DNA from 3 places in the Romboutsia sp. LXY-2 genome. Region 2 is predicted to be linked to each of the others. Evidence: riboswitches for the same ligand, from Rfam matches in the RefSeq annotation. Region 2 holds a riboswitch; each other region holds the start of a gene.
The links. A riboswitch is a leader RNA that binds a small molecule or an ion and turns the genes downstream of it on or off. The one in region 2 is predicted to bind thiamine pyrophosphate.
Positions count from the first base shown of each region.

Region 1: another riboswitch for thiamine pyrophosphate. It lies ahead of thiD (bifunctional hydroxymethylpyrimidine kinase/phosphomethylpyrimidine kinase); the one in region 2 lies ahead of thiC (phosphomethylpyrimidine synthase ThiC).
Region 3: another riboswitch for thiamine pyrophosphate. It lies ahead of thiS (sulfur carrier protein ThiS); the one in region 2 lies ahead of thiC (phosphomethylpyrimidine synthase ThiC).

Region 1 is NZ_JBKFGI010000003.1:106,541-113,014, forward strand. Features, by position in the region: gene ACI48P_RS06345 (GIY-YIG nuclease family protein) at 1-56, shown strand, start outside; gene ACI48P_RS06350 (hypothetical protein) at 206-976, opposite strand; TPP riboswitch at 1,138-1,232, shown strand; gene thiD (bifunctional hydroxymethylpyrimidine kinase/phosphomethylpyrimidine kinase) at 1,362-2,159, shown strand; gene thiE (thiamine phosphate synthase) at 2,163-2,822, shown strand; gene ACI48P_RS06365 (hypothetical protein) at 2,934-3,803, opposite strand; gene ACI48P_RS06370 (DUF3810 domain-containing protein) at 3,902-5,032, opposite strand; gene ACI48P_RS06375 (hypothetical protein) at 5,163-5,390, shown strand; gene ACI48P_RS06380 (hypothetical protein) at 5,433-5,582, opposite strand; gene ACI48P_RS06385 (tetratricopeptide repeat protein) at 5,878-6,474, shown strand, end outside.
Region 2 is NZ_JBKFGI010000004.1:162,001-168,474, reverse strand. Features, by position in the region: gene ACI48P_RS09100 (ABC transporter substrate-binding protein) at 1-1,230, shown strand, start outside; gene thiC (phosphomethylpyrimidine synthase ThiC) at 1,293-2,591, opposite strand; TPP riboswitch at 2,693-2,788, opposite strand; gene trxA (thioredoxin) at 2,847-3,164, opposite strand; gene ACI48P_RS09085 (LysR family transcriptional regulator) at 3,367-4,251, opposite strand; gene ACI48P_RS09080 (nitroreductase family protein) at 4,473-5,294, shown strand; gene ACI48P_RS09075 (ABC transporter permease subunit/CPBP intramembrane protease) at 5,379-6,474, opposite strand, start outside.
Region 3 is NZ_JBKFGI010000003.1:225,020-231,493, reverse strand. Features, by position in the region: gene thiH (2-iminoacetate synthase ThiH) at 1-1,067, opposite strand, end outside; gene ACI48P_RS06945 (thiazole synthase) at 1,070-1,846, opposite strand; gene thiF (sulfur carrier protein ThiS adenylyltransferase ThiF) at 1,866-2,666, opposite strand; gene thiS (sulfur carrier protein ThiS) at 2,668-2,862, opposite strand; TPP riboswitch at 2,932-3,043, opposite strand; gene ACI48P_RS06930 (DegV family protein) at 3,183-4,016, opposite strand; gene ACI48P_RS06925 (DegV family protein) at 4,049-4,882, opposite strand; gene ACI48P_RS06920 (TetR/AcrR family transcriptional regulator) at 5,131-5,673, shown strand; gene ACI48P_RS06915 (hypothetical protein) at 5,725-5,886, opposite strand; gene ACI48P_RS06910 (hypothetical protein) at 5,925-6,266, shown strand.

The sequences.
Region 1 (6,474 bases), on a different contig from region 2:
AATTTATTTCACAACTTGAAAATAAAGAAGATTATAAGTTAGGAAGTATGGAATAAATAATTTAGTCATATTTATATTAATTATATTGAAATTTAAAACTAAAAGTAGCTGAAATATGAAATGAATAAAAATAATAGAAGACTAGAATTAATTCTAGTCTTCTATTCATTTTAAAGAGTTACAAATATAAAGATAAATTATATAACTAATTTTTTACTAAGGTACCTTCATTTAATAATTCAAAGCCTTCTTCATTTACAAGGAAATCATATAATTCAAAGGCATCGTATTTACAAAAATTATCTAAACAGAATCGTGTATCTTCTTCTAACTTATCGAATTCATCATAGTAATCAAATGTTACTGCCATTTTTACCATGTAGTCTCTAAGTTTATCCATATCAACTAGTTTATATGCATATTCTATTTCAAGTTCTTTTCTATCTATCATGTTCTTAACTACATTTAATAAGTATTTCTTATCATCAAAATTTATTATTATTGGATTAACATTGTTTTTGATATCAACTATCTTTGATTTAAGCTCAGAAAAACATTCACTTAAATTATTCATAACAAATGATTCATATCCACTTTGGTTAAATAAACCTTGAACATCTGATATTAATAGATTATTCATATGACTTCTAAACATTAATAATCCAAAGTTATTATAAGTAGGGTCTTCAACCGGTTCTCCACTTTGTGTTTCAAATATTGGGTGAAGATGTTTGTGATATTTAGCTATTGAGCATCTAAATAAATCGCCTTCACGACCTTCAGGTAGACTATTAATAATAAAATCATCCATGTCGCTTCCTAAAAAGACTTTTTTATTTAATAATATATCTTTTATTTTATCTATACTTTCTTTATAAATATCTAAATTATCTTCTTTAACTAGTATTTTTAATATTATCTCTTTATATATTTTATTTAAAATATTGTTTAACTCTAAATTGTAGTCGTATTTCATATTGTTGCCTCCATTGATTATGATATTAGCTATATACCCTAAAAAACGAGAAGTAATCTTATTAAAATAAAATTATAAAAGAAAAATATGTGTCTAAGGATTATCTGAAGAATAACTAAATGTTGACATTAAAGTCAAAAGTATTATAATTAACTTGTAAAGAGAATAGCTAGGGGAGCCAATGGCTGAGAGGAAATATCCGACCCTTATACCTGAACTGGGTAATGCCAGCGTAGGAAAGCTTATATATTGTAATCATGGAGTTATCTTCGATATTAATTGTTAGTAGCTTATACCATGGATAAAATATAAGTTTATCTATAGGTATGTTATTATGATTTATATTTTAGATAACTTTTTTATGCAAAATTTAAGGGGGACAGGAATGAGAAATTACCAAATACCAACATTAACAATAGCTGGTTCAGACTCAAGTGGAGGAGCAGGTGTACAAGCTGATTTAAAAGCATTTAGTGCAATAGGTACATATGGGATGAGTGTAATAACAGCAATTACTGCTCAAAACACACAAGGAGTTTTTGAAGTTGAAGAATTAAGTCAAAATATAATAAAAAAGCAAATAGAAGTAGTATTTAATGACATAAGACCTAAAGCTACAAAAATAGGTATGGTATCAAGTCCAGAAATAATACTTGAAATAGCTAATACTTTAAAGAAGTACAATCCAGAAAATTTAGTTGTAGACCCAGTTATGATATCAAAGAGTGGGTTTTCACTGCTTAGAAAAGAAGCAAAAAAAAATCTAATAAAGTATTTAATACCAATGGCATACATTATAACTCCAAATGTTCCTGAAGCTGAAGAGATTACTGGTATGAAGATAAATACTTTAGACGATATGAAAATAGCTGGTGAGAAAATTCTAGAAATGGGACCTAAGCATGTGCTAATGAAAGGCGGCCACTTAGAGGGAGATGCTATAGATATATTAATGGGAAAAGATATATATGAAGTTTACGAAAGTAAAAGGTTAGATAGAAAAAATACTCATGGTACAGGATGTACTATATCTTCAGCTATAGCTTCACACTTAGCGTTAGGATATGATATAAAGGAATCAGTATCTTTAAGTAAGACATATATTACTGATGCAATAAAAAATAGCTTTGATATTGGACATGGTGTAGGACCAGTACATCATTTTTATAAATTTGAAAAATAATCGTTGGAGGAATTAGATAATTCTAATATTAATATTATGAAAAATAAATTAAAAGAAGATTTAAAACTATACTTAGTAACCGATAGTGATATCTTAAAAAATAGAGATTTTTATAAGTGTATAGAAGATGCATTAAAAGGTGGAGTAACTATGGTTCAACTAAGAGAGAAAGATGCATCTGGAAAAGAATTTTTAGAAAAAGCGTTAAAGTTAAGAGAATTAACTAAAAAATATAATACCACATTCATTATAAATGATAGAGTAGATATTGCATTGCTTTGTGATGCAGATGGAGTACATGTAGGCCAAAGTGATATAGATGCGAAACATGTAAGAACTTTAATAGGTCCAGATAAGATACTTGGAGTTTCAGCTAGAGATATTGAAGAAGCAAGAGCTGCTTATGAGAATGGTGCTGATTATATAGGTGTAGGAGCTATGTATTCAACATCAACAAAACTTGACGCTAAGTCAGTTTCTTTTGATACAGTAAAAGCTATAAAGGAAAATACTAATATGCCAATAGTTCTTATAGGTGGTATAAATTTAGATAATTTTGAAGAATTGAAAAGTTTAAACTGCGATGGATATGCAATAGTATCAGCCATATTAAAAGCAAATGACATATACTTAGAAACAAAAAAGTGGACAGAAAAAAATTAATCAATAAAAAATAATACTAGCAAAATAAATAGGATATGTAAGATTTTAATCTTCACATATCCTATCTTTATATTAACCTACTACATAGGAGGAATAATATTTTCTAGAGTACTATTTTTTATAAGGAACTTTTTTAGGTGGTATATATTGTTCCTTTGTTTGTCCAGCAGGACCTTGAGTACCAGTATCTCCCTTAGGACCTTGAGGACCCATCGGTCCAGTAGGGCCTTGAGAACCAGTGTCACCTTTAGGGCCTTGAGGACCCATTGGTCCAGTCGGACCAGCAGGGCCTTGAGAGCCAGTATCTCCCTTAGGACCTTTACTTCCTGTACCAGTAGAACCTGCTACGCCAGTATCACCTTGAGGACCCTTAGGGCCAGCAGGACCTTGAGGACCCATAGGACCCATAGGACCAGCAGGGCCTTGAGGACCTACATCACCCTTATCCCCTTTAGGACCTTTAGAGCCGGCTGAACCAGAAGAACCAGCAGGACCTTGAGGACCTATATCACCTTTGTCCCCTTTAGGCCCTTTAGGACCCATTGGTCCAGCAGGACCTTGTGGGCCAGCCACGCCAGCTCCAGAACCAACATTACATAATGGATTTACATAAACTTCTTTTCCTAAATCTACATATTGAATAGATGATAATTTTACATATATAGGCCCCTTACCAGAAGCAGTTTTCCCCATAACTGCACAGTGATTAACTTCACATATTTTTAATCTTAAAATACAGTCACTGTCTTCTAATTTTAATCCTACGACTCTACCTATAGAATGGCATAATAAATTATACATTAGCATATCGCAGCAATCAACTGGATATACGAATATAGGTGGCATAGGTTTTGTCTTTTTGCTAGTAGAGCAAGGTTTCTTATTAGTTTCATGTTTTTCCATACATTTACACTGTTTCAGTTCTTTACATGAACATTCAGTATGGCAAAGATTAGCTTTATTCGTACAGTCTTTATGCATATACAACACTCCATGTTAATTTTTTTTAGTAGATATTCTACATAGTATAGTTATATGATTAAAAGACCAAAAATGGGACATTATATACTACATTAGATTTAGTCAAAGTTCTGCAAAAAAGGATATAATTTATAGTAAGTTAATAGAAGGTCTACCATCTTGCCATAGCTTTTAGTGCCTTCTTTTACTCCATTTGATTTTAAGTATGCATCGTTAAAGTCATTTGAAATCTCATCGATTTTTCCTTCGTATTTTTTCCAAAAGGCCCTATTATTTTCTAAATCCTTTAATACGTCGTCGCTAATAGCTCTAGAAAGTTTTTCGTAAGTTTCATAGTCAACGTTTCTAAAAGCAGATGTTGTATGATTCAATGCTAAGATATATCCAGAGTATTTAAAATCTATATCTGGATGATTTATACTTGCTAAATATGCTATAAAGTTTGCTTCATCCTCACTTGCAAAACCTCTTTGATGGGCCATCTCATGAGTAACTGTTGAGGGTATATATATATCAGGTATTTTGATGTTCACATTTGCTTCTCCTGTCCATGGGAAATAGATACCCGTTATTCCGGTGTAACACATAAGATTTGAAGATATAACATATTTTGGACTTCCGTAACTTCCTGAAACAGATGGAATAATATCTAAAATATTATCGTATCCAAGTTGTGCTCTTGAAATAATTCCTATATAATCTGAATTTCCTTTCATTATTTTATTACTATCTTCACTGACTAGTTTTCTAGTATTGTTTGCATTATCTATTAAATACTTATATAAATTCGCCAGATCTTCTGTTGAGTTATTTGGGATTGATATATTTGTCTTATTAATATCATTATAATTCTCTACTAATGTAGCCTGTAAAGGCATTCTATTGTAGTTTATGCCCCATAATATTACAAAAATAAAATATGCAATAGAAAAAGCACATAATAAATTTAAAATAAAATTCTGAAGAAGGGGCTTTAACTTATTTCTATGAAAGATAGCTATGTAAATAAAATATATTAAAATAGACACTAAGGAAATTACTAAAATATACATTGTAAGTTCATATAGTGAAAATGGTATAATCCCAGTAATTTTGCTCAATACTTGAACTATAACCTTATTGATACTTGTTGAGTAATATTTCTCAACCAAACCAGGAAATTTGGAGCAAATATAATTAATTATTATAGCTATAGGGAATAGTAGGATTGAACGAGCTCTTAATTTCATTAATTTACACCTCCGTAAAAGTTATTATAACAACATTATAGCAATAATAAAAATATTAAGAAATAAATATTATATAGTTCATAAATATGTTATAATGTTACAAAAATAGAAAGGATTAATTATGAAAGCGATTATTATAAAACTTACAAGAGATAACTTCAATTTTAGATTTAAGCAATATGAGGGGATGTTTTTCCATGCTACAATAAATGAAGAAAGTGAAGTTGTAAAATATAAAATAACTAAAGATAAAGAAGGTATGGAATTGAAAGAGTTTGGCAATACACATTTAAAAGAAAATGATATGCTATACATTCCTCAGATAGAAGCGTATATAGACTTAAAAACAATAAAATAATTTAAAACTCTGGGATAATAAATCTCAGAGTTTTTTAATTTATTAGGCTAGAAACATATTATATACGAATAACAAAATAAGCCCAATTAATGCTAATTTAAAAATAAATCCACTTATATATTTGATTATTTTAAAAGAAACTCCAATAACAACAATTAACAATAATATTTTTATAATTAAATTTAAATCCATTTTTCTTGCCTCCCATCAACAATAGTAGTATTATTACTAAAATTTATAGAAAAAATACTATTATTTGTAAGTATATGAATATTTTATCATATTATTGAGATAATTAATTTAATATTAATATAATAGTAAGGTTTCGTACATAAAGATTACCATTACTACATAAGATTTACGTGTATGTAAATACTAGTAATAATAATTACAATATATTTACAAAAGAAGTAATAATTAATTATATTCAAATTTATGTTATATAATGGTTAATAGTAAAAATGTAATAAATAGGGAGTAAATTGATATGAGTTCAAAATTTTCATTTAGAAAAATAAAAGAAATACCAAATGATCCAAAGGTAATCCATGCAAAGGGAGCGCTTTTAGAGAAAATGGGAAAAATAGATCAAGCTATAGAAATCTATAAGCAAGCGGCAATAGAAGGATATGTAAAATCTCAGTACACGTTAGGTAATATTTATAGAAGTAAAAAACAAAATGCGGAAGCAGAAAAATGGTATAGTATGGCATATAAAAATGGATATGAAGATGCTGCTTTTGACATTGGCAATATGTATTTTGAAATTGAAGCCTATGAATATGCATTATATTGGTACGAAAAGATTGCTGTATTAGGTGACATAAAGAGTCAAAACAATTTAGGAGTTACACACTTTTATTTAAAAGATTTTGCAAGAAGTGAAAAATGGCTTAAAGAAGCATGCGATACAAATTTTCCTAAGGCATGTTATAACCTAGGAGTTTTATATAATCATTTAGATAGAAAAGAAGAAGCACTTGAATATTATAAGAAAGGATCTATATTGTTAGATGAAGATGCAAAATATAACTTAGCAGTATTAAGTAAAGATGTTGATGAAAAAAGTGCAATAAGTTTATAT
Region 2 (6,474 bases):
CTGTCATTAGGTTTAATGACAGGATGTAGTAACAAAAAAGCAGAACAACCAGCCAATGAAGAAATTATAACAGAAATAACAGCACCAGTAGAAATAACTTTCTGGCATGCAATGAGTGGTGCTCAAGAAGAAGCATTAAAGAAGCTAACATCAGAGTTTACAGCTAGTAATAAAAACATAACTGTAAACCTACAAAATCAATCTAGCTATCCAGACTTACAACAAAAGCTTACTGCAACAATAGCTAGCCCTAAGAATTTACCAACTTTAACTCAAGCATATCCAGACTGGATGTTAAATCCTATAAAAGATGGCTTAGTTCTAGGATTAGATAACTATATTAATCATGAGAAAATAGGCTTTGAAAACTATGATGATATATTAGAAGGATTTAGAGCTGTTACAAAAATAGATGGTGTTACATATAGAATACCATTTAATAAATCTACTGAAGTTTTATGGTATAACAAAACTATGTTAGATGAATTAGGATTAAAAGCTCCAACAACATATGAGGAATTTACTAATGTATGTAAAGAAATAAAAGCAAAAAAAGGAATTGTTGGTGGTGGATTTGATTCTTTAAGTAATTATTATACTACGTACTTAAAAAATCAAAATGTAGTATATGATTCAAAATTTGATCCAACTAGTGAACCTTCAGTTAAAGCTGTTGACTATTACTTAAATGGTATAAAAGATGGATACTTTAGAATAGCTGGTACTGATAAATTCTTATCTGGACCTTTTGCTAACGAAACTATTGGTATGTTTGTAGGATCAAATGCTGGAGAAAGTTTTGTTACTTCAGGAGTTAGCGATAAGTTTGAAGTTGGTGTTGTACCATATCCTGCAAAACATAGAATGCAACAAGGAACTGATTTATATGTATTTACAAATGCTTCAGCTGAGCAAAGAACTGCAGCTATTGAATACTTAAAGTTTTTAACAACTAAAGAAAATCAAATAACTTGGGCTAAAGAAACTGGTTATATTCCTGTAAGAAAGAGCGCAATAGAATCAGATGAATATAAAAAATCTGGTAGCTTAGTTGCACCAATAGTATCTGAAGCTACTAAAGATTTATATACAAATCCTGTTATGCCAAATGCAGATAGTGCATACCGTGAATCAGCAATAATGCTAGAAGGCATATTAGCACAACCTACTTCTGATGTTAAAGCTAAGTTAGATGATTTTAAATCAACTTTAATGTCTATTTGGGAATAGTTTCTTTAAGATAAAATAAATTAAGGGTACTTCTAGGTACCCTTAATTATATTTAATATTTATTATAGTTGTGGATTTTCACCATTCATTAATTTTTTCATAGTTCTCATCGAACACATTTTACCACACATAGTACAGCTTTCCTTCTCATCAGGTATTGAACTTTCTCTATATTTTCTTGGCTTTTCTGGATCTAGAGCTAAATTTATCATTTCATCAAAGTTAATATCAGCTCTTGCTTTACTCATTTTATAGTCCCAATTTTTTGCACCATTAACTCCTTTGGCTATATCTGCTGCATGGGCTGCAATCTTAGCTGCTACTATTCCTTCTTTCATATCGTCTAAATCAGGAAGTCTTAAATGCTCTGCTGGAGTTACATAACATAAGAAGTCTGCACCATAGGTTGCTGCTATTGCTCCACCTATTGCAGAAGTTATATGGTCATATCCTGGAGCTACATCCGTTACTATTGGACCTAATACATAAAAAGGTGCTCCATGGCAAAGCTTCTTTTGAAGTACCATATTGGCTTCTATTTCATTTATAGCCATATGACCAGGACCTTCTACTATTATTTGTACATTTTTCTCCCAAGCCCTTTTAGTTAGCTCTCCCAATGTTATTAATTCTTTTATTTGGCAGGCATCTGTTGCATCATTTATTGAACCAGGTCTTAAAGCATCTCCTAAAGATATTGTCATATCATACTGTGCACATATTTCTAGTAGTCTATCATAATACTCATAAAAAGGATTTTCTGCATTATTTAGCTCCATCCAAGCATATAAAAGAGATCCACCTCTTGAAACTATATGAGTTAATCTTTTATTTCTTTTTAAGGTTTCAACAGACTCTCTATTAAGACCGGCATGTACAGTAATAAAATCCACACCATCTTCTCCATGTTTCTCAACTACTTTAAAAAATTCGTCTACTGTAATATCTTTTAATTCTTTATCATAAAACCCAATGGCATCATACATAGGCACAGTACCTATCATTGCACTTGACATATTAACTATATTCTTTCTTAAACCTTCTGTTTTTCCATAATTAGAAAGGTCCATTATAGCTTCAGCTCCCATATTAAGTGCTACTCTAACCTTCTCTAATTCTTTATCATAATCGCAGCAGTCTTTAGATATTCCTAAATTAACATTTATTTTAGTTCTTAAGCCTTTTCCAACACCTTCAGCACTTAATGATTTATGATTTTTATTTGCTGGTATTGCTATTTGTCCTTTTGCTACTAATTCTAATATTTCCTCTATTTTTTTACTTTCTTTAGTAGCAACAATTTGCATTTCTTTTGTTATTATTCCTTTTTTTGCAGCATCCATTTGTGTTGAGTAATTCATTTTATCCCCCTAATTTTTAGCTATACCTTGATTGAGAGTTTTATATACTAAAAAAAGCTATATTCCACATAGGAACATAGCTTTTTGATTACATTACAAAAAAGTATATAAATCTGCTTTCCTACGCTGGCATTATCCAGATCAGGTACAAGGGTTGATTTTCATCTCTCAGTCTTTCGACACCCCTAGCTAATATTTTATTTTACAATTGTATTGTAACTCTATTCTTTACAAAAATCAATTAAATTATTAGATTTATATGTATTCTTCAATTTTTTCTTTTAAGCTTTTTTCAGGAATAAATCCTACTAATCTATCTTTTTCTTTACCATCCTTAAAAACTATTACAGTTGGAACTGTAGTTACTGTAAATTTTTGTGCAAGATCCATGCTTTCATCTATATCAACTTTAAAGAAATCTGCTTTGTCTTCCATTTCTTCTGCTAATGATTCAAATACTGGTGAAAGCATTTTGCAAGGTCCACACCATGTTGCAAAGAAATCAACTACAACCACTCCTTCTTTATATTCTACTTCATTTACAAATTCATTTGTGTTTATTATATTAGCCATCTTTTACTCTCCTTTTATTTTGTTAATATAAATTCAGAAATTCATATAGTAATAATAGGTTTTTCATTTGTGTTTTTATTATACATTAAATAAATATATCTTTTTAAAATTAACTATAACTAAATTATGTAAACCATTTCGATTATATTTACTTTATAATAACGCTTTTTATACGTAAATAAGAGTTAGTATATGCTAACTCTTATTTACCATAATCTGATGAAATTACAAAGTCTTTAAAGGATTTACATATAGGTGAAAGATATGAATTTTTCATCCAACCCATATATATTATACTGTTTTTTATTTCTTCTTTAATTTTAATTACTGATACTAAATTTTTATTTATTAAGGGCGTATTAGGTATAATACTTATTCCTGCACCAGTAGCTACCAAACCTTCAAATATAGTAGAACTGCTTGGTTTAATTGAAATCTTTGGTATATATCCTAATGAATTTTTATACCACTGCATTTTATCTTCATTTATTTCACATGATGAAACAAAATACTCGTCTTTTAAGTCTTTTAAAGAAACTTCTTCTTCATTTGCAAGTTTATGATTTTTAGGAACTATTAAAACATATTCTTCTTTTTTTATTGGAATAAATTCTATGTCGCTATTTTCTGAAATAGAATCTTGTGTATCAAAAAAGCATAATTCAATATTACTATTTTTTAAATCCATTAACATATCTACTCTTGATTGATAATTAAACTGGAATTTAGCATTAGGATTATTATTAAAAAATACACTAATTACAAGAGGCATAAAGTACGTACCAACGTTAGAAGTTGAAGAAATTGAAATTGTTCCCGTATCAGCATCGGTTATTTTTTTTAATTCCTTTATACCCTTTTCTATTTCTTCTAATGCTTTACTTATATGATTTAAAAATATATTTCCAAAGGATGTAAGCTTTATATTTCTACCTTCTTTTTTAAAAAGCGGTACTTCAAGCTCTTCTTCTAATTTTGCTATTGCTTTACTTAAGGCAGGCTGAGATACTGCTAATTTTTGTGATGCTATAGTGAAGTTTTCTGTTTCTGCAATAGTTTTAAAATACTCTAACTGTTGTAAGTTCATATTACCTCCTTTAATAGTATAGAAAATATTTTATAATAATTTCATAAATTGGTTTTATATACAGTTTATATAACCAATAGTTATATAAGTATGAAAATTTTCAATTAGACATTACTGATTTACCAATGCTATAATTAAAAACATAGTAAATAAACTATAATTAATAATTATAGATATTTTATTAATTTATGTCAAATTCTTATTTGAGGAGATTAAATATTATGATGAATGTAAACAAAGAAAAATGTATTTCATGTGAATTATGTATTAAAGACTGTCCTACAAGGTGTATATCATTAGTAGATAATAAAGCAGATATTAATAATAATAATTGTATAAAGTGTGGTCACTGTGTAGCAATATGCCCTAAGTATGCTATTACTACAGACGAATATAACATGGATGATGTTATAGAATACGATAAAGAGAAATTTGATGTTGATAGTGATAATTTATTAAACTTTATTAAATTTAGAAGATCAACTAGACAATTTAAAGCTAAAGATGTAGAAATAGAAAAGCTTAATAAAATAGTAGAAGCTGGAAGATTTACTCAAACTTCAACGAATAGTCAAGATGTCTCATATATTGTAGTAAGAGATGATTTAGAAAAACTTAAAGAAATAACTTTAGAAGCATTACACGGTCAAGGTCAATACTTACTTAATAACTTAAATGAAAAAACAAAGCAATTTGAAAAATATGCAAGAATGTGGGTTTCAATGTATGAAAGTTATAAGAAAAACCCTAAAGAAAATGATAGAGTGTTCTTTAATGCTCCAGCTGTAATACTTGTAGTTTCTAAGACTCCGATAAATGGAGGTCTTGCTTCTACAAATATGGAACTTATGACTAATGCTTTAGGTCTTGGTACTTTCTATAGTGGATTCTTAGTAAGAGCATCTCAAGGAAATGAGAAAATGAGAGAATTCTTAGGATTACAAGGTGAAGAACAAATAATCACTGCTATGGTAATAGGATATCCTGCTGTTAAATACCAAAGAACAGTTCCAAGAAAAGATGTATCAGTTTCTTGGATGTAAATATATATAGAAAAATAGTTATTATAAAGCTATAAAAAATAAACAAAAAGGTCTGTAAATACAGACCTTTTTTCTTATATATAACTATCTTTTTATCTTTTTATCTTTTAATAGTAATCTTCCTAAATATAAAAATACTATCCCTATTAATATCATTTGAATAGATTGTATTAATGATATTGCATTTATTTGTGATACTTCAATACTACTAGATTGATTTGTTAAGTGCGTTACTACTACTGATAATCCATTATTTAATAAGTGGATCATCATAGCAACAAATATTGAGCCAGACTTATAAACGCTATATGCTAAAACTAAACCTAAAATTGTTGTTGGAACCATTCTTATAAAGTCAATATGCATTGATCCAAATAATATAGCACTAAATATTATAGCTCTCTTAGGTGATTTATCATTTTTATTAAATGATTTAAATATAAATCCTCTAAATAGAAGTTCTTCACAAATTGCTGGTAAAAGAGCTACTACTATTAAGTTAATAATAAATGAGTTTTCCATAAATAATGCTTTATTTAAGGATTCCACAACTTCTTGGTTACTTGGGAATAAATATAATAATATTTGTGATACTAATAGAGCTATTATATATCCACCAATCCAAAGAACTATAGAGCCAAAAACATGTTTTATCGAAGGTAGTTTTATACTAAATACCTTTTTAAAATCAGCTTTAATATAATAAGCAAGTAATAATGGTAATAATAAAAGCATTCCTTGAGTCATGGCTATTCCTGCCATTTTAAATTTCATTTGAACTATACTACCAACATAAATTAATGCAAGCAGAGCTGTTGCATAAAGTACTATACCATCACTAGGAGCAGGCATTGTTCCTTTTTTGATGTTTGATCTTTTTTCTAAGAATGAGAAGCTTTTGTTTTCTCCAAATAATACTTCCTCAGAGTTAAATATTTTAGATAAGGCTACTACTGATAAAATAACAAAAGCAATATTTGAAACTAATACTAATGATATTAATCCTAAATCACTATTAAATGACATTACACTTTTTATTAATAATGATATGTTTACTACAGGAATTACTGCTGTTGTAGAAGTCAATTTTAAAGTTGGAAGCATACAAGCGTAAGATGGTATCATAATTAATAACATAAGTGGAGTAACATAGTTTTGTGCATCTTTAAAGCTTTTTGTA
Region 3 (6,474 bases), on a different contig from region 2:
TTTATAGATTTAAGCATGTTCTTAACTTCAACAACACTACTTTCATCACTTATTTCAAATTGTGCAGTATCTTCTTCACCTTGAGAATGACCTCCAACATTTGTTGATACTCCTGCACTTAATTTATTTACGCCAAGTGGGACTAAGTTTTTACGAAGGCTTAACCCCTCTCTAGTAGAAATGTTTATTCCACCTTGGTTATCAAATAATCTCATTACAATTATTGCTTGCACCAAGTCTCTATCATTTACATCTACTAGTTTTTCATAACACCCTTTAAATGGTCTCATTCTTGGTGTTGAGTAAGATAGCTCCACATGTGGGTATTTATCTCTTAAATATCTCCCATGCATTAATGTGAAGAAGGTTTCTTTTCTAAAGTTATTGAGTCCAAGTAAAGCACCAATTGATATGCTTCTCATACCTGCCATCGCTCCTCTTTCTGGTGCATCTAATCTATATTTAAAATTAGATTTTGGTCCTTTTACATGTACTTCTTTGTATATGGTCTCATCATAAGTTTCTTGATATACTGTCAGTCCATCTACACCTTTTTCTACTACATGTTGGTATTCTTCAACATCCATAGGATAAACTTCAATTGCTATAGATGGAAAACTATCTTTAAGGTTCTCAACTGCTTCACCAATGTACTCAACACTTGAATGAACTTTACTTTCTCCTGTTAGTAACAATAAATGCTTAAATCCTTCTTTAGATATTTCATTTCCTTCATTTCTTATTTCTTCCATGTTTAATTTCTTACGCTTTATACCAGAGTCTATATTATAGCCACAGTAAGTACACTTATTTACACAAAAGTTTGCAATATACATTGGCGTATATAATAGCACCGCTTTACCAAAGTGTCTACTTGTTATTTCATTAGCCTTCTGTGCCATTTTTTCCAAGTGGATAACTGCCTTGTTAGATAATAAATTTAGTAAATCATATTCATCTAACTTATTTTTTTGCAAGCTTCTAAGTACATCTTCTTCACTTACATTTTCAAAATATTTATCAAAATCAAAATTTCTGTATTTATCTATCGTTTCATAGAAACTCATATCTATACACCTACCTCACTTAAAAATCCTGTAAGGGGTGAAGATGCATTTGCAAAGTTGCTTACTGCACCTGTTTTAGCTAAATAAGCTTCTCTACCACCTTCTACTGCTAACTTAAAAGCCTTTGCCATTTTTATAGGGTCACCTGCACTAGATATTGCAGTATTTACAAGTACCGCTGCTGCACCCATTTCCATAGCTTCCATTGCTTGAGATGGCTTACCAATACCTGCATCTACAATAATTGGTATATCAAGTTCATCTATCATTATTTGAATCATTTCTTTCATTTTAAGACCTCTATTAGATCCTATAGGTGCTCCAAGAGGCATAACTGCAGCTGCTCCTGCTTCTATTAATCTTTTACCTGCATAAAGGTCTGGGCTCATATATGGAAGTACTATAAATCCTTCATCTGCAAGAATTTTAGTAGCTTTTATTGTTTCTTCATTGTCTGGTAATAAATATTTACTATCACTTATTACCTCTATCTTTATAAAATTACCACATCCCATTCTTCTTGCTATCCTTGCTATTCTAACAGCTTCCATATGGTTTGTTGCACCTGAAGTGTTAGGAAGTATAGTCATATCCTTTGGAATATATGTTAATATATTTTCTTCTTCATTATCTAAATCTACTCTTCTAAGAGCCATTGTAATTATTTCACTGCTACTTGATTCTATAACCTTTGGCAACATATCATTTGACGAATATTTCCCTGTACCTATTAATAATCTACTGTTAAATTCAATTCCACCTAATACTAACTTATCCATCGTCTTCCCCCTATTTGTATTAAAATTCATCCCCAACTAGAATTCTTGTTGCTAAATTAGCCATGTGATTTGCACATATTGCTACTCTTGGTGCCATTAAACCTTCACCTTCTCTAGCTTCATATGTTTCATCTCCACATATATAAAACTTATCTCTTACTTTTCTAGTTTTTATAATATTTGAGTCATAGTATCCTGCCATCCCTGAAGATGATATTAAATACTTATCTCTCATTTTAATTAATATTTCATTGGCTATTTCTGCCTTATAGCTTGGATTATCAAATGCTTCAATTATTATGTCACAGTCTTTTAAGTCGTGAATATTTGATGAGTTAATTATTTTGTTAATTGTACTTATTTTTATGAATGGATTTATATTTTCTATCTTTTCCTTTAAAGCTTCTGTTTTGTATTTTCCTATATCACTAATAAAGTATTGTTGTCTATTTAGATTTGATGGCTCCACAATATCAAAATCAGCTATGATTAAATGACCTACACCTATTCTAGCTAAGGATATAGCAATATTTGAGCCTAGTCCTCCAAGTCCTAATATGGATACAGCTCCTGCTTTTAACTTATTATGAATATTAGGAGTATGTCTTGAAATCATTAATGACTCTAGCTCTTCATATTTTGGCATCTCACCCTTTTTAATAAGAGTTATTTTATCATTATGCTTTAATATTGTATTTTCATTTATTGGGTATCCATTTAAAATTAATACATCAGCATCACTTTTATATTTTTCTCTTATTTCAAATAGATTACTTCCATCAGTAACTTCAACTTTTACTTCATTTATGTAAATAATCATTTTAGCCCCCCCCTACAAAGCGTATTACTTCTATAACATCATCTTCTCTAAGGAAATAATTATCGTAGGCTTCATTTTCAATAATTTCTAAGTTTACTTCTACAACAACAGTGTTTTTATTAACACCAATGTTATCAAGTAATTTTGAGATTGATGTGTTGTCCTTAAATTCTAATTCTTTCCCATTTACCTTCATTGTCTAACCTCCTTTTGATAACAAAAAAGCGCTCTCTTGAAAGAGAACGCAATTATACTAGTTTATTGGCTGTATATTAAATAGCTTCCCTCCGCAAGTATTATCTTGATCAGGTGTTTAGAGTCTGTAAGTTACGGCTTCACTTCTCAACTATCCAATTATAGCTCCCCTAGCTTCATATTCATTTTTTCTTACAAAATAAGTTTAGCATACAGTTTTCTCTAACACAATACATTTTTTGATATTATAAATACCTCACAAAAAAAGCTGAACAAAATGTTCAGCCTTGTGTCTCTAAGTTATTATTGCATTATAAAAAATTATATTGTAGCTATACCAACTATACTTGGTCCAGAGTGAGACGATATACAAGCTCCTATATTTACTTTGTATATAGCCTTAGGATTACCTGCTTCTAATACTTTACTTTTTACGTTTTCTATATCATCTTCATTATCACAGAATCCTAGTATTACTATTCTATCATCTAAGCTTTTGGCTAAATCAATAGTATTATTAACTAAAGTAGCTGATAAATGCTTTTTACCTCTAACTTGAGATTTTTGGTCAACTATACCATCTTTTATCGTTAATATTGGCTTTATGTTTAACATTGTCCCTATTGCAGCTTTTGTAGAAGATATTCTTCCTCCTTTTTGTAGATGTTCTAAGCTATCAACAAAGAAAAATGCTGTTTCAGTTCCCTTTAATGATTCTAACTCACTTATTAAATCATCTACCGATTTACCTTCTTCTTTTAATAATGCAGCTTTTATTACAAACCCTGCCGCACATACTGATAAACTATAAGTATCAAAAGTGTAAACTTTTCCACTTCCTTCAACTTCTCTACTTGCCATAACAGCACTTTGGAATGTCCCTGAAGCTGCTGAAGATCCACCTATATATAATACATCTTCACCTTGAGTAGTATATTTTTCAAAAGCTTCCTTAAATCTTACAAAAGTAATTTGAGATGTTTTAGGCAACTCTTGGTTGCTTCTCAATATTTGATAGAACTCTTCATTTGTTATGTCAACTCCATCTAAATATTCTTTTCCATCTACTAATATTGTTAATGGTATTACCTCTATATCAAATTCATTTATAATTTCCTTTGGCACATCTGACATGGTATCACATATTATTTTCATCATTTACCTCCTACATTTAACTATACCTATTACTATAAGATCGCCATACCTACTATGGCAGGTCCTGAATGTGCAGTAATACATGCTCCAGCCTTAACTTCATAGGCATGTTTACAGTTAGTTGCTAATATTTTTTCCTTTAACATTTTACCTTGTTCAATGTTATCACCACATCCATAAACGATTATTCTATTTTCTATATCGTTTATTCCTTCAGTGGCTTTATTAAATATGGTAGATATCATTTGCTTTTCTCCTCTTACTTGGGATTTCGGCGAAATAATTCCTTCCTCTAAAGAAAGTATAGGTTTAATCTTTAATAAACTACCTAATTTTGCCTTTGCACCTGATACTCTTCCACCTTTATATAAATATTCTAAAGTATCTACTGATAGATATACTCTTTGAGTACCTTTCAATCCTTCAAGAATTTTAATAATTTCTTCAGATTTTTTTCCTTCATCTAATAATTGACAAGCTTTTATTATAAAAACTGCCCCTCCTGCTGAGAAGTTGTAAGTATCAAAAGTGAATATTTTTGCTTTGCCTTCAGTATCATTACTTGCCATTACAGCACTTTGATAAGTCCCTGAAGCAGCTGAAGAACCACCAATATATAGTATTTCATCATATTCATTTATATACTTATCAAATACATCTTTAAATTGAGAGTAAGTAGCTTGACTAGTTTTCGGAAGTTCATGGCTATTTCTCATAAGTAGATAAAATTCTTCTGGTGTAATATCAACGCCATCTTTATATTCTATCCCATTAAATATAGCTGTAGTTGGAACAATATATATATCGTACTTAGCAATTATTCCTTTGGGTATGTCAGACATTGTATCACAAATTATTTTTATCATGTTCTTATTTTTCCTCCAGTGATTAATATATTTTAGCTCAAAATAAAGAACGTGTATATATCAATTTTATAATTAGCAGATTTTCACTATTACATTATACTATATAATGACATAATTTCATAATAAATATCTTAAATGTATTATTTTTTTAATGAATAATACATCTAAGTTTACTGCTAAATTTTTTTAATTTTAGTCAACTAAAATGAACATCATTCATAAAATAACTTATGAAAAGAGGTGTTATTATGCCTAAGATACTGGAAAATGTTTCTGAAGATATACTAAGAATTTCTAGAGATCTAATATTAAAAGATGGCTATTCTAATGTTAGTATTAGAAAAATAGCTTCTACCTGTGGTGTAAGTACTGGCACTATTTATAACTATTACAAATCAAAAGATGAAATATTAGTTTGTGTTATTAGAGGCGAATGGAATACTCTACTTAGAAAAGTTGATATTACAATCAAAAATAATACTAATTATATCTCTTCACTTAAAGAAATCTATTTAGAAGTAGAACATTTTATGAACATAGTTCATTTTATTTCATTTAATAATCTTACAACTTCGCTATACCCCAATAAATATTTAGAATTAAAACAAAGTAAAAAACAATATAGAGACCAACTTACCGATAAAATTTGCCAATGTTTAAAAGGCCTTAATATTCCTAAAGAAAATGATTTAGTATATAACCTACTTGTAGATATGTTTTTTACCTACTCTAGAGATGAAAGTATTACTTTTAATGATTTAATACCTTACATTAAAAAATTATTAAGCTAAAAACTAGGAGGTCCTACATTGAATAATAGCCTTAGAAATCAGTAGCAAAGATTATTGAATATATGCAGTTCTTATATTATATTTACTTGTAATATTTATGTGGGCAATTGATACTGGCAAAATTGATAAATTAGGTACTATTCTACTAATAATAATTATTATTTCTCTACTATATGGGCTTACGAACATTGACTTCTTTGATTTTAATAACATTACTCTTATCACTTATAGTCGGTGTAGGAATGGTGGGAATGGTATTCGTTCCCCAGTTTGCAGAAAACTCGTTAATGATAAAATATGGTCCTAAAAAAATATTACTAGTAGGTTTTACAATATCAATGTTAGGTGATCTTTACCTATTTATCATTGGTGTAAGAATAAACTCAGCTCTAGCAACTCTATCTTTGGTTCGTTCAATTGGTACATCTATATTTCCAGCAATAATGATAGGTTTTATTGCTCATGCGGGTCTAAATGTACCTAATAAGATTATGAATATTATTGGAAATCCTCCATCACCACAAATTAATCAGGTTAAAGAGCTAAACACTATGATAAATAAATTTAAAACTGACCCTGATATGGCAAAATAACTTGAAAGTGTAAATATCCCTGATTTAAATAGTTCATCATCGATTGTAAAATTAACTAGTGGTTCTTTATCTGATCACCTATTAAATAAGCTTCAAACCTGTGATGTAACAACAGTGACAGATATCATTAAATTAGTAACTCAAACTATGTATGACAAAGAAGTCCCACCTATAATAGAAAAAAATAGAAGCAAATGTTCAAACCGGT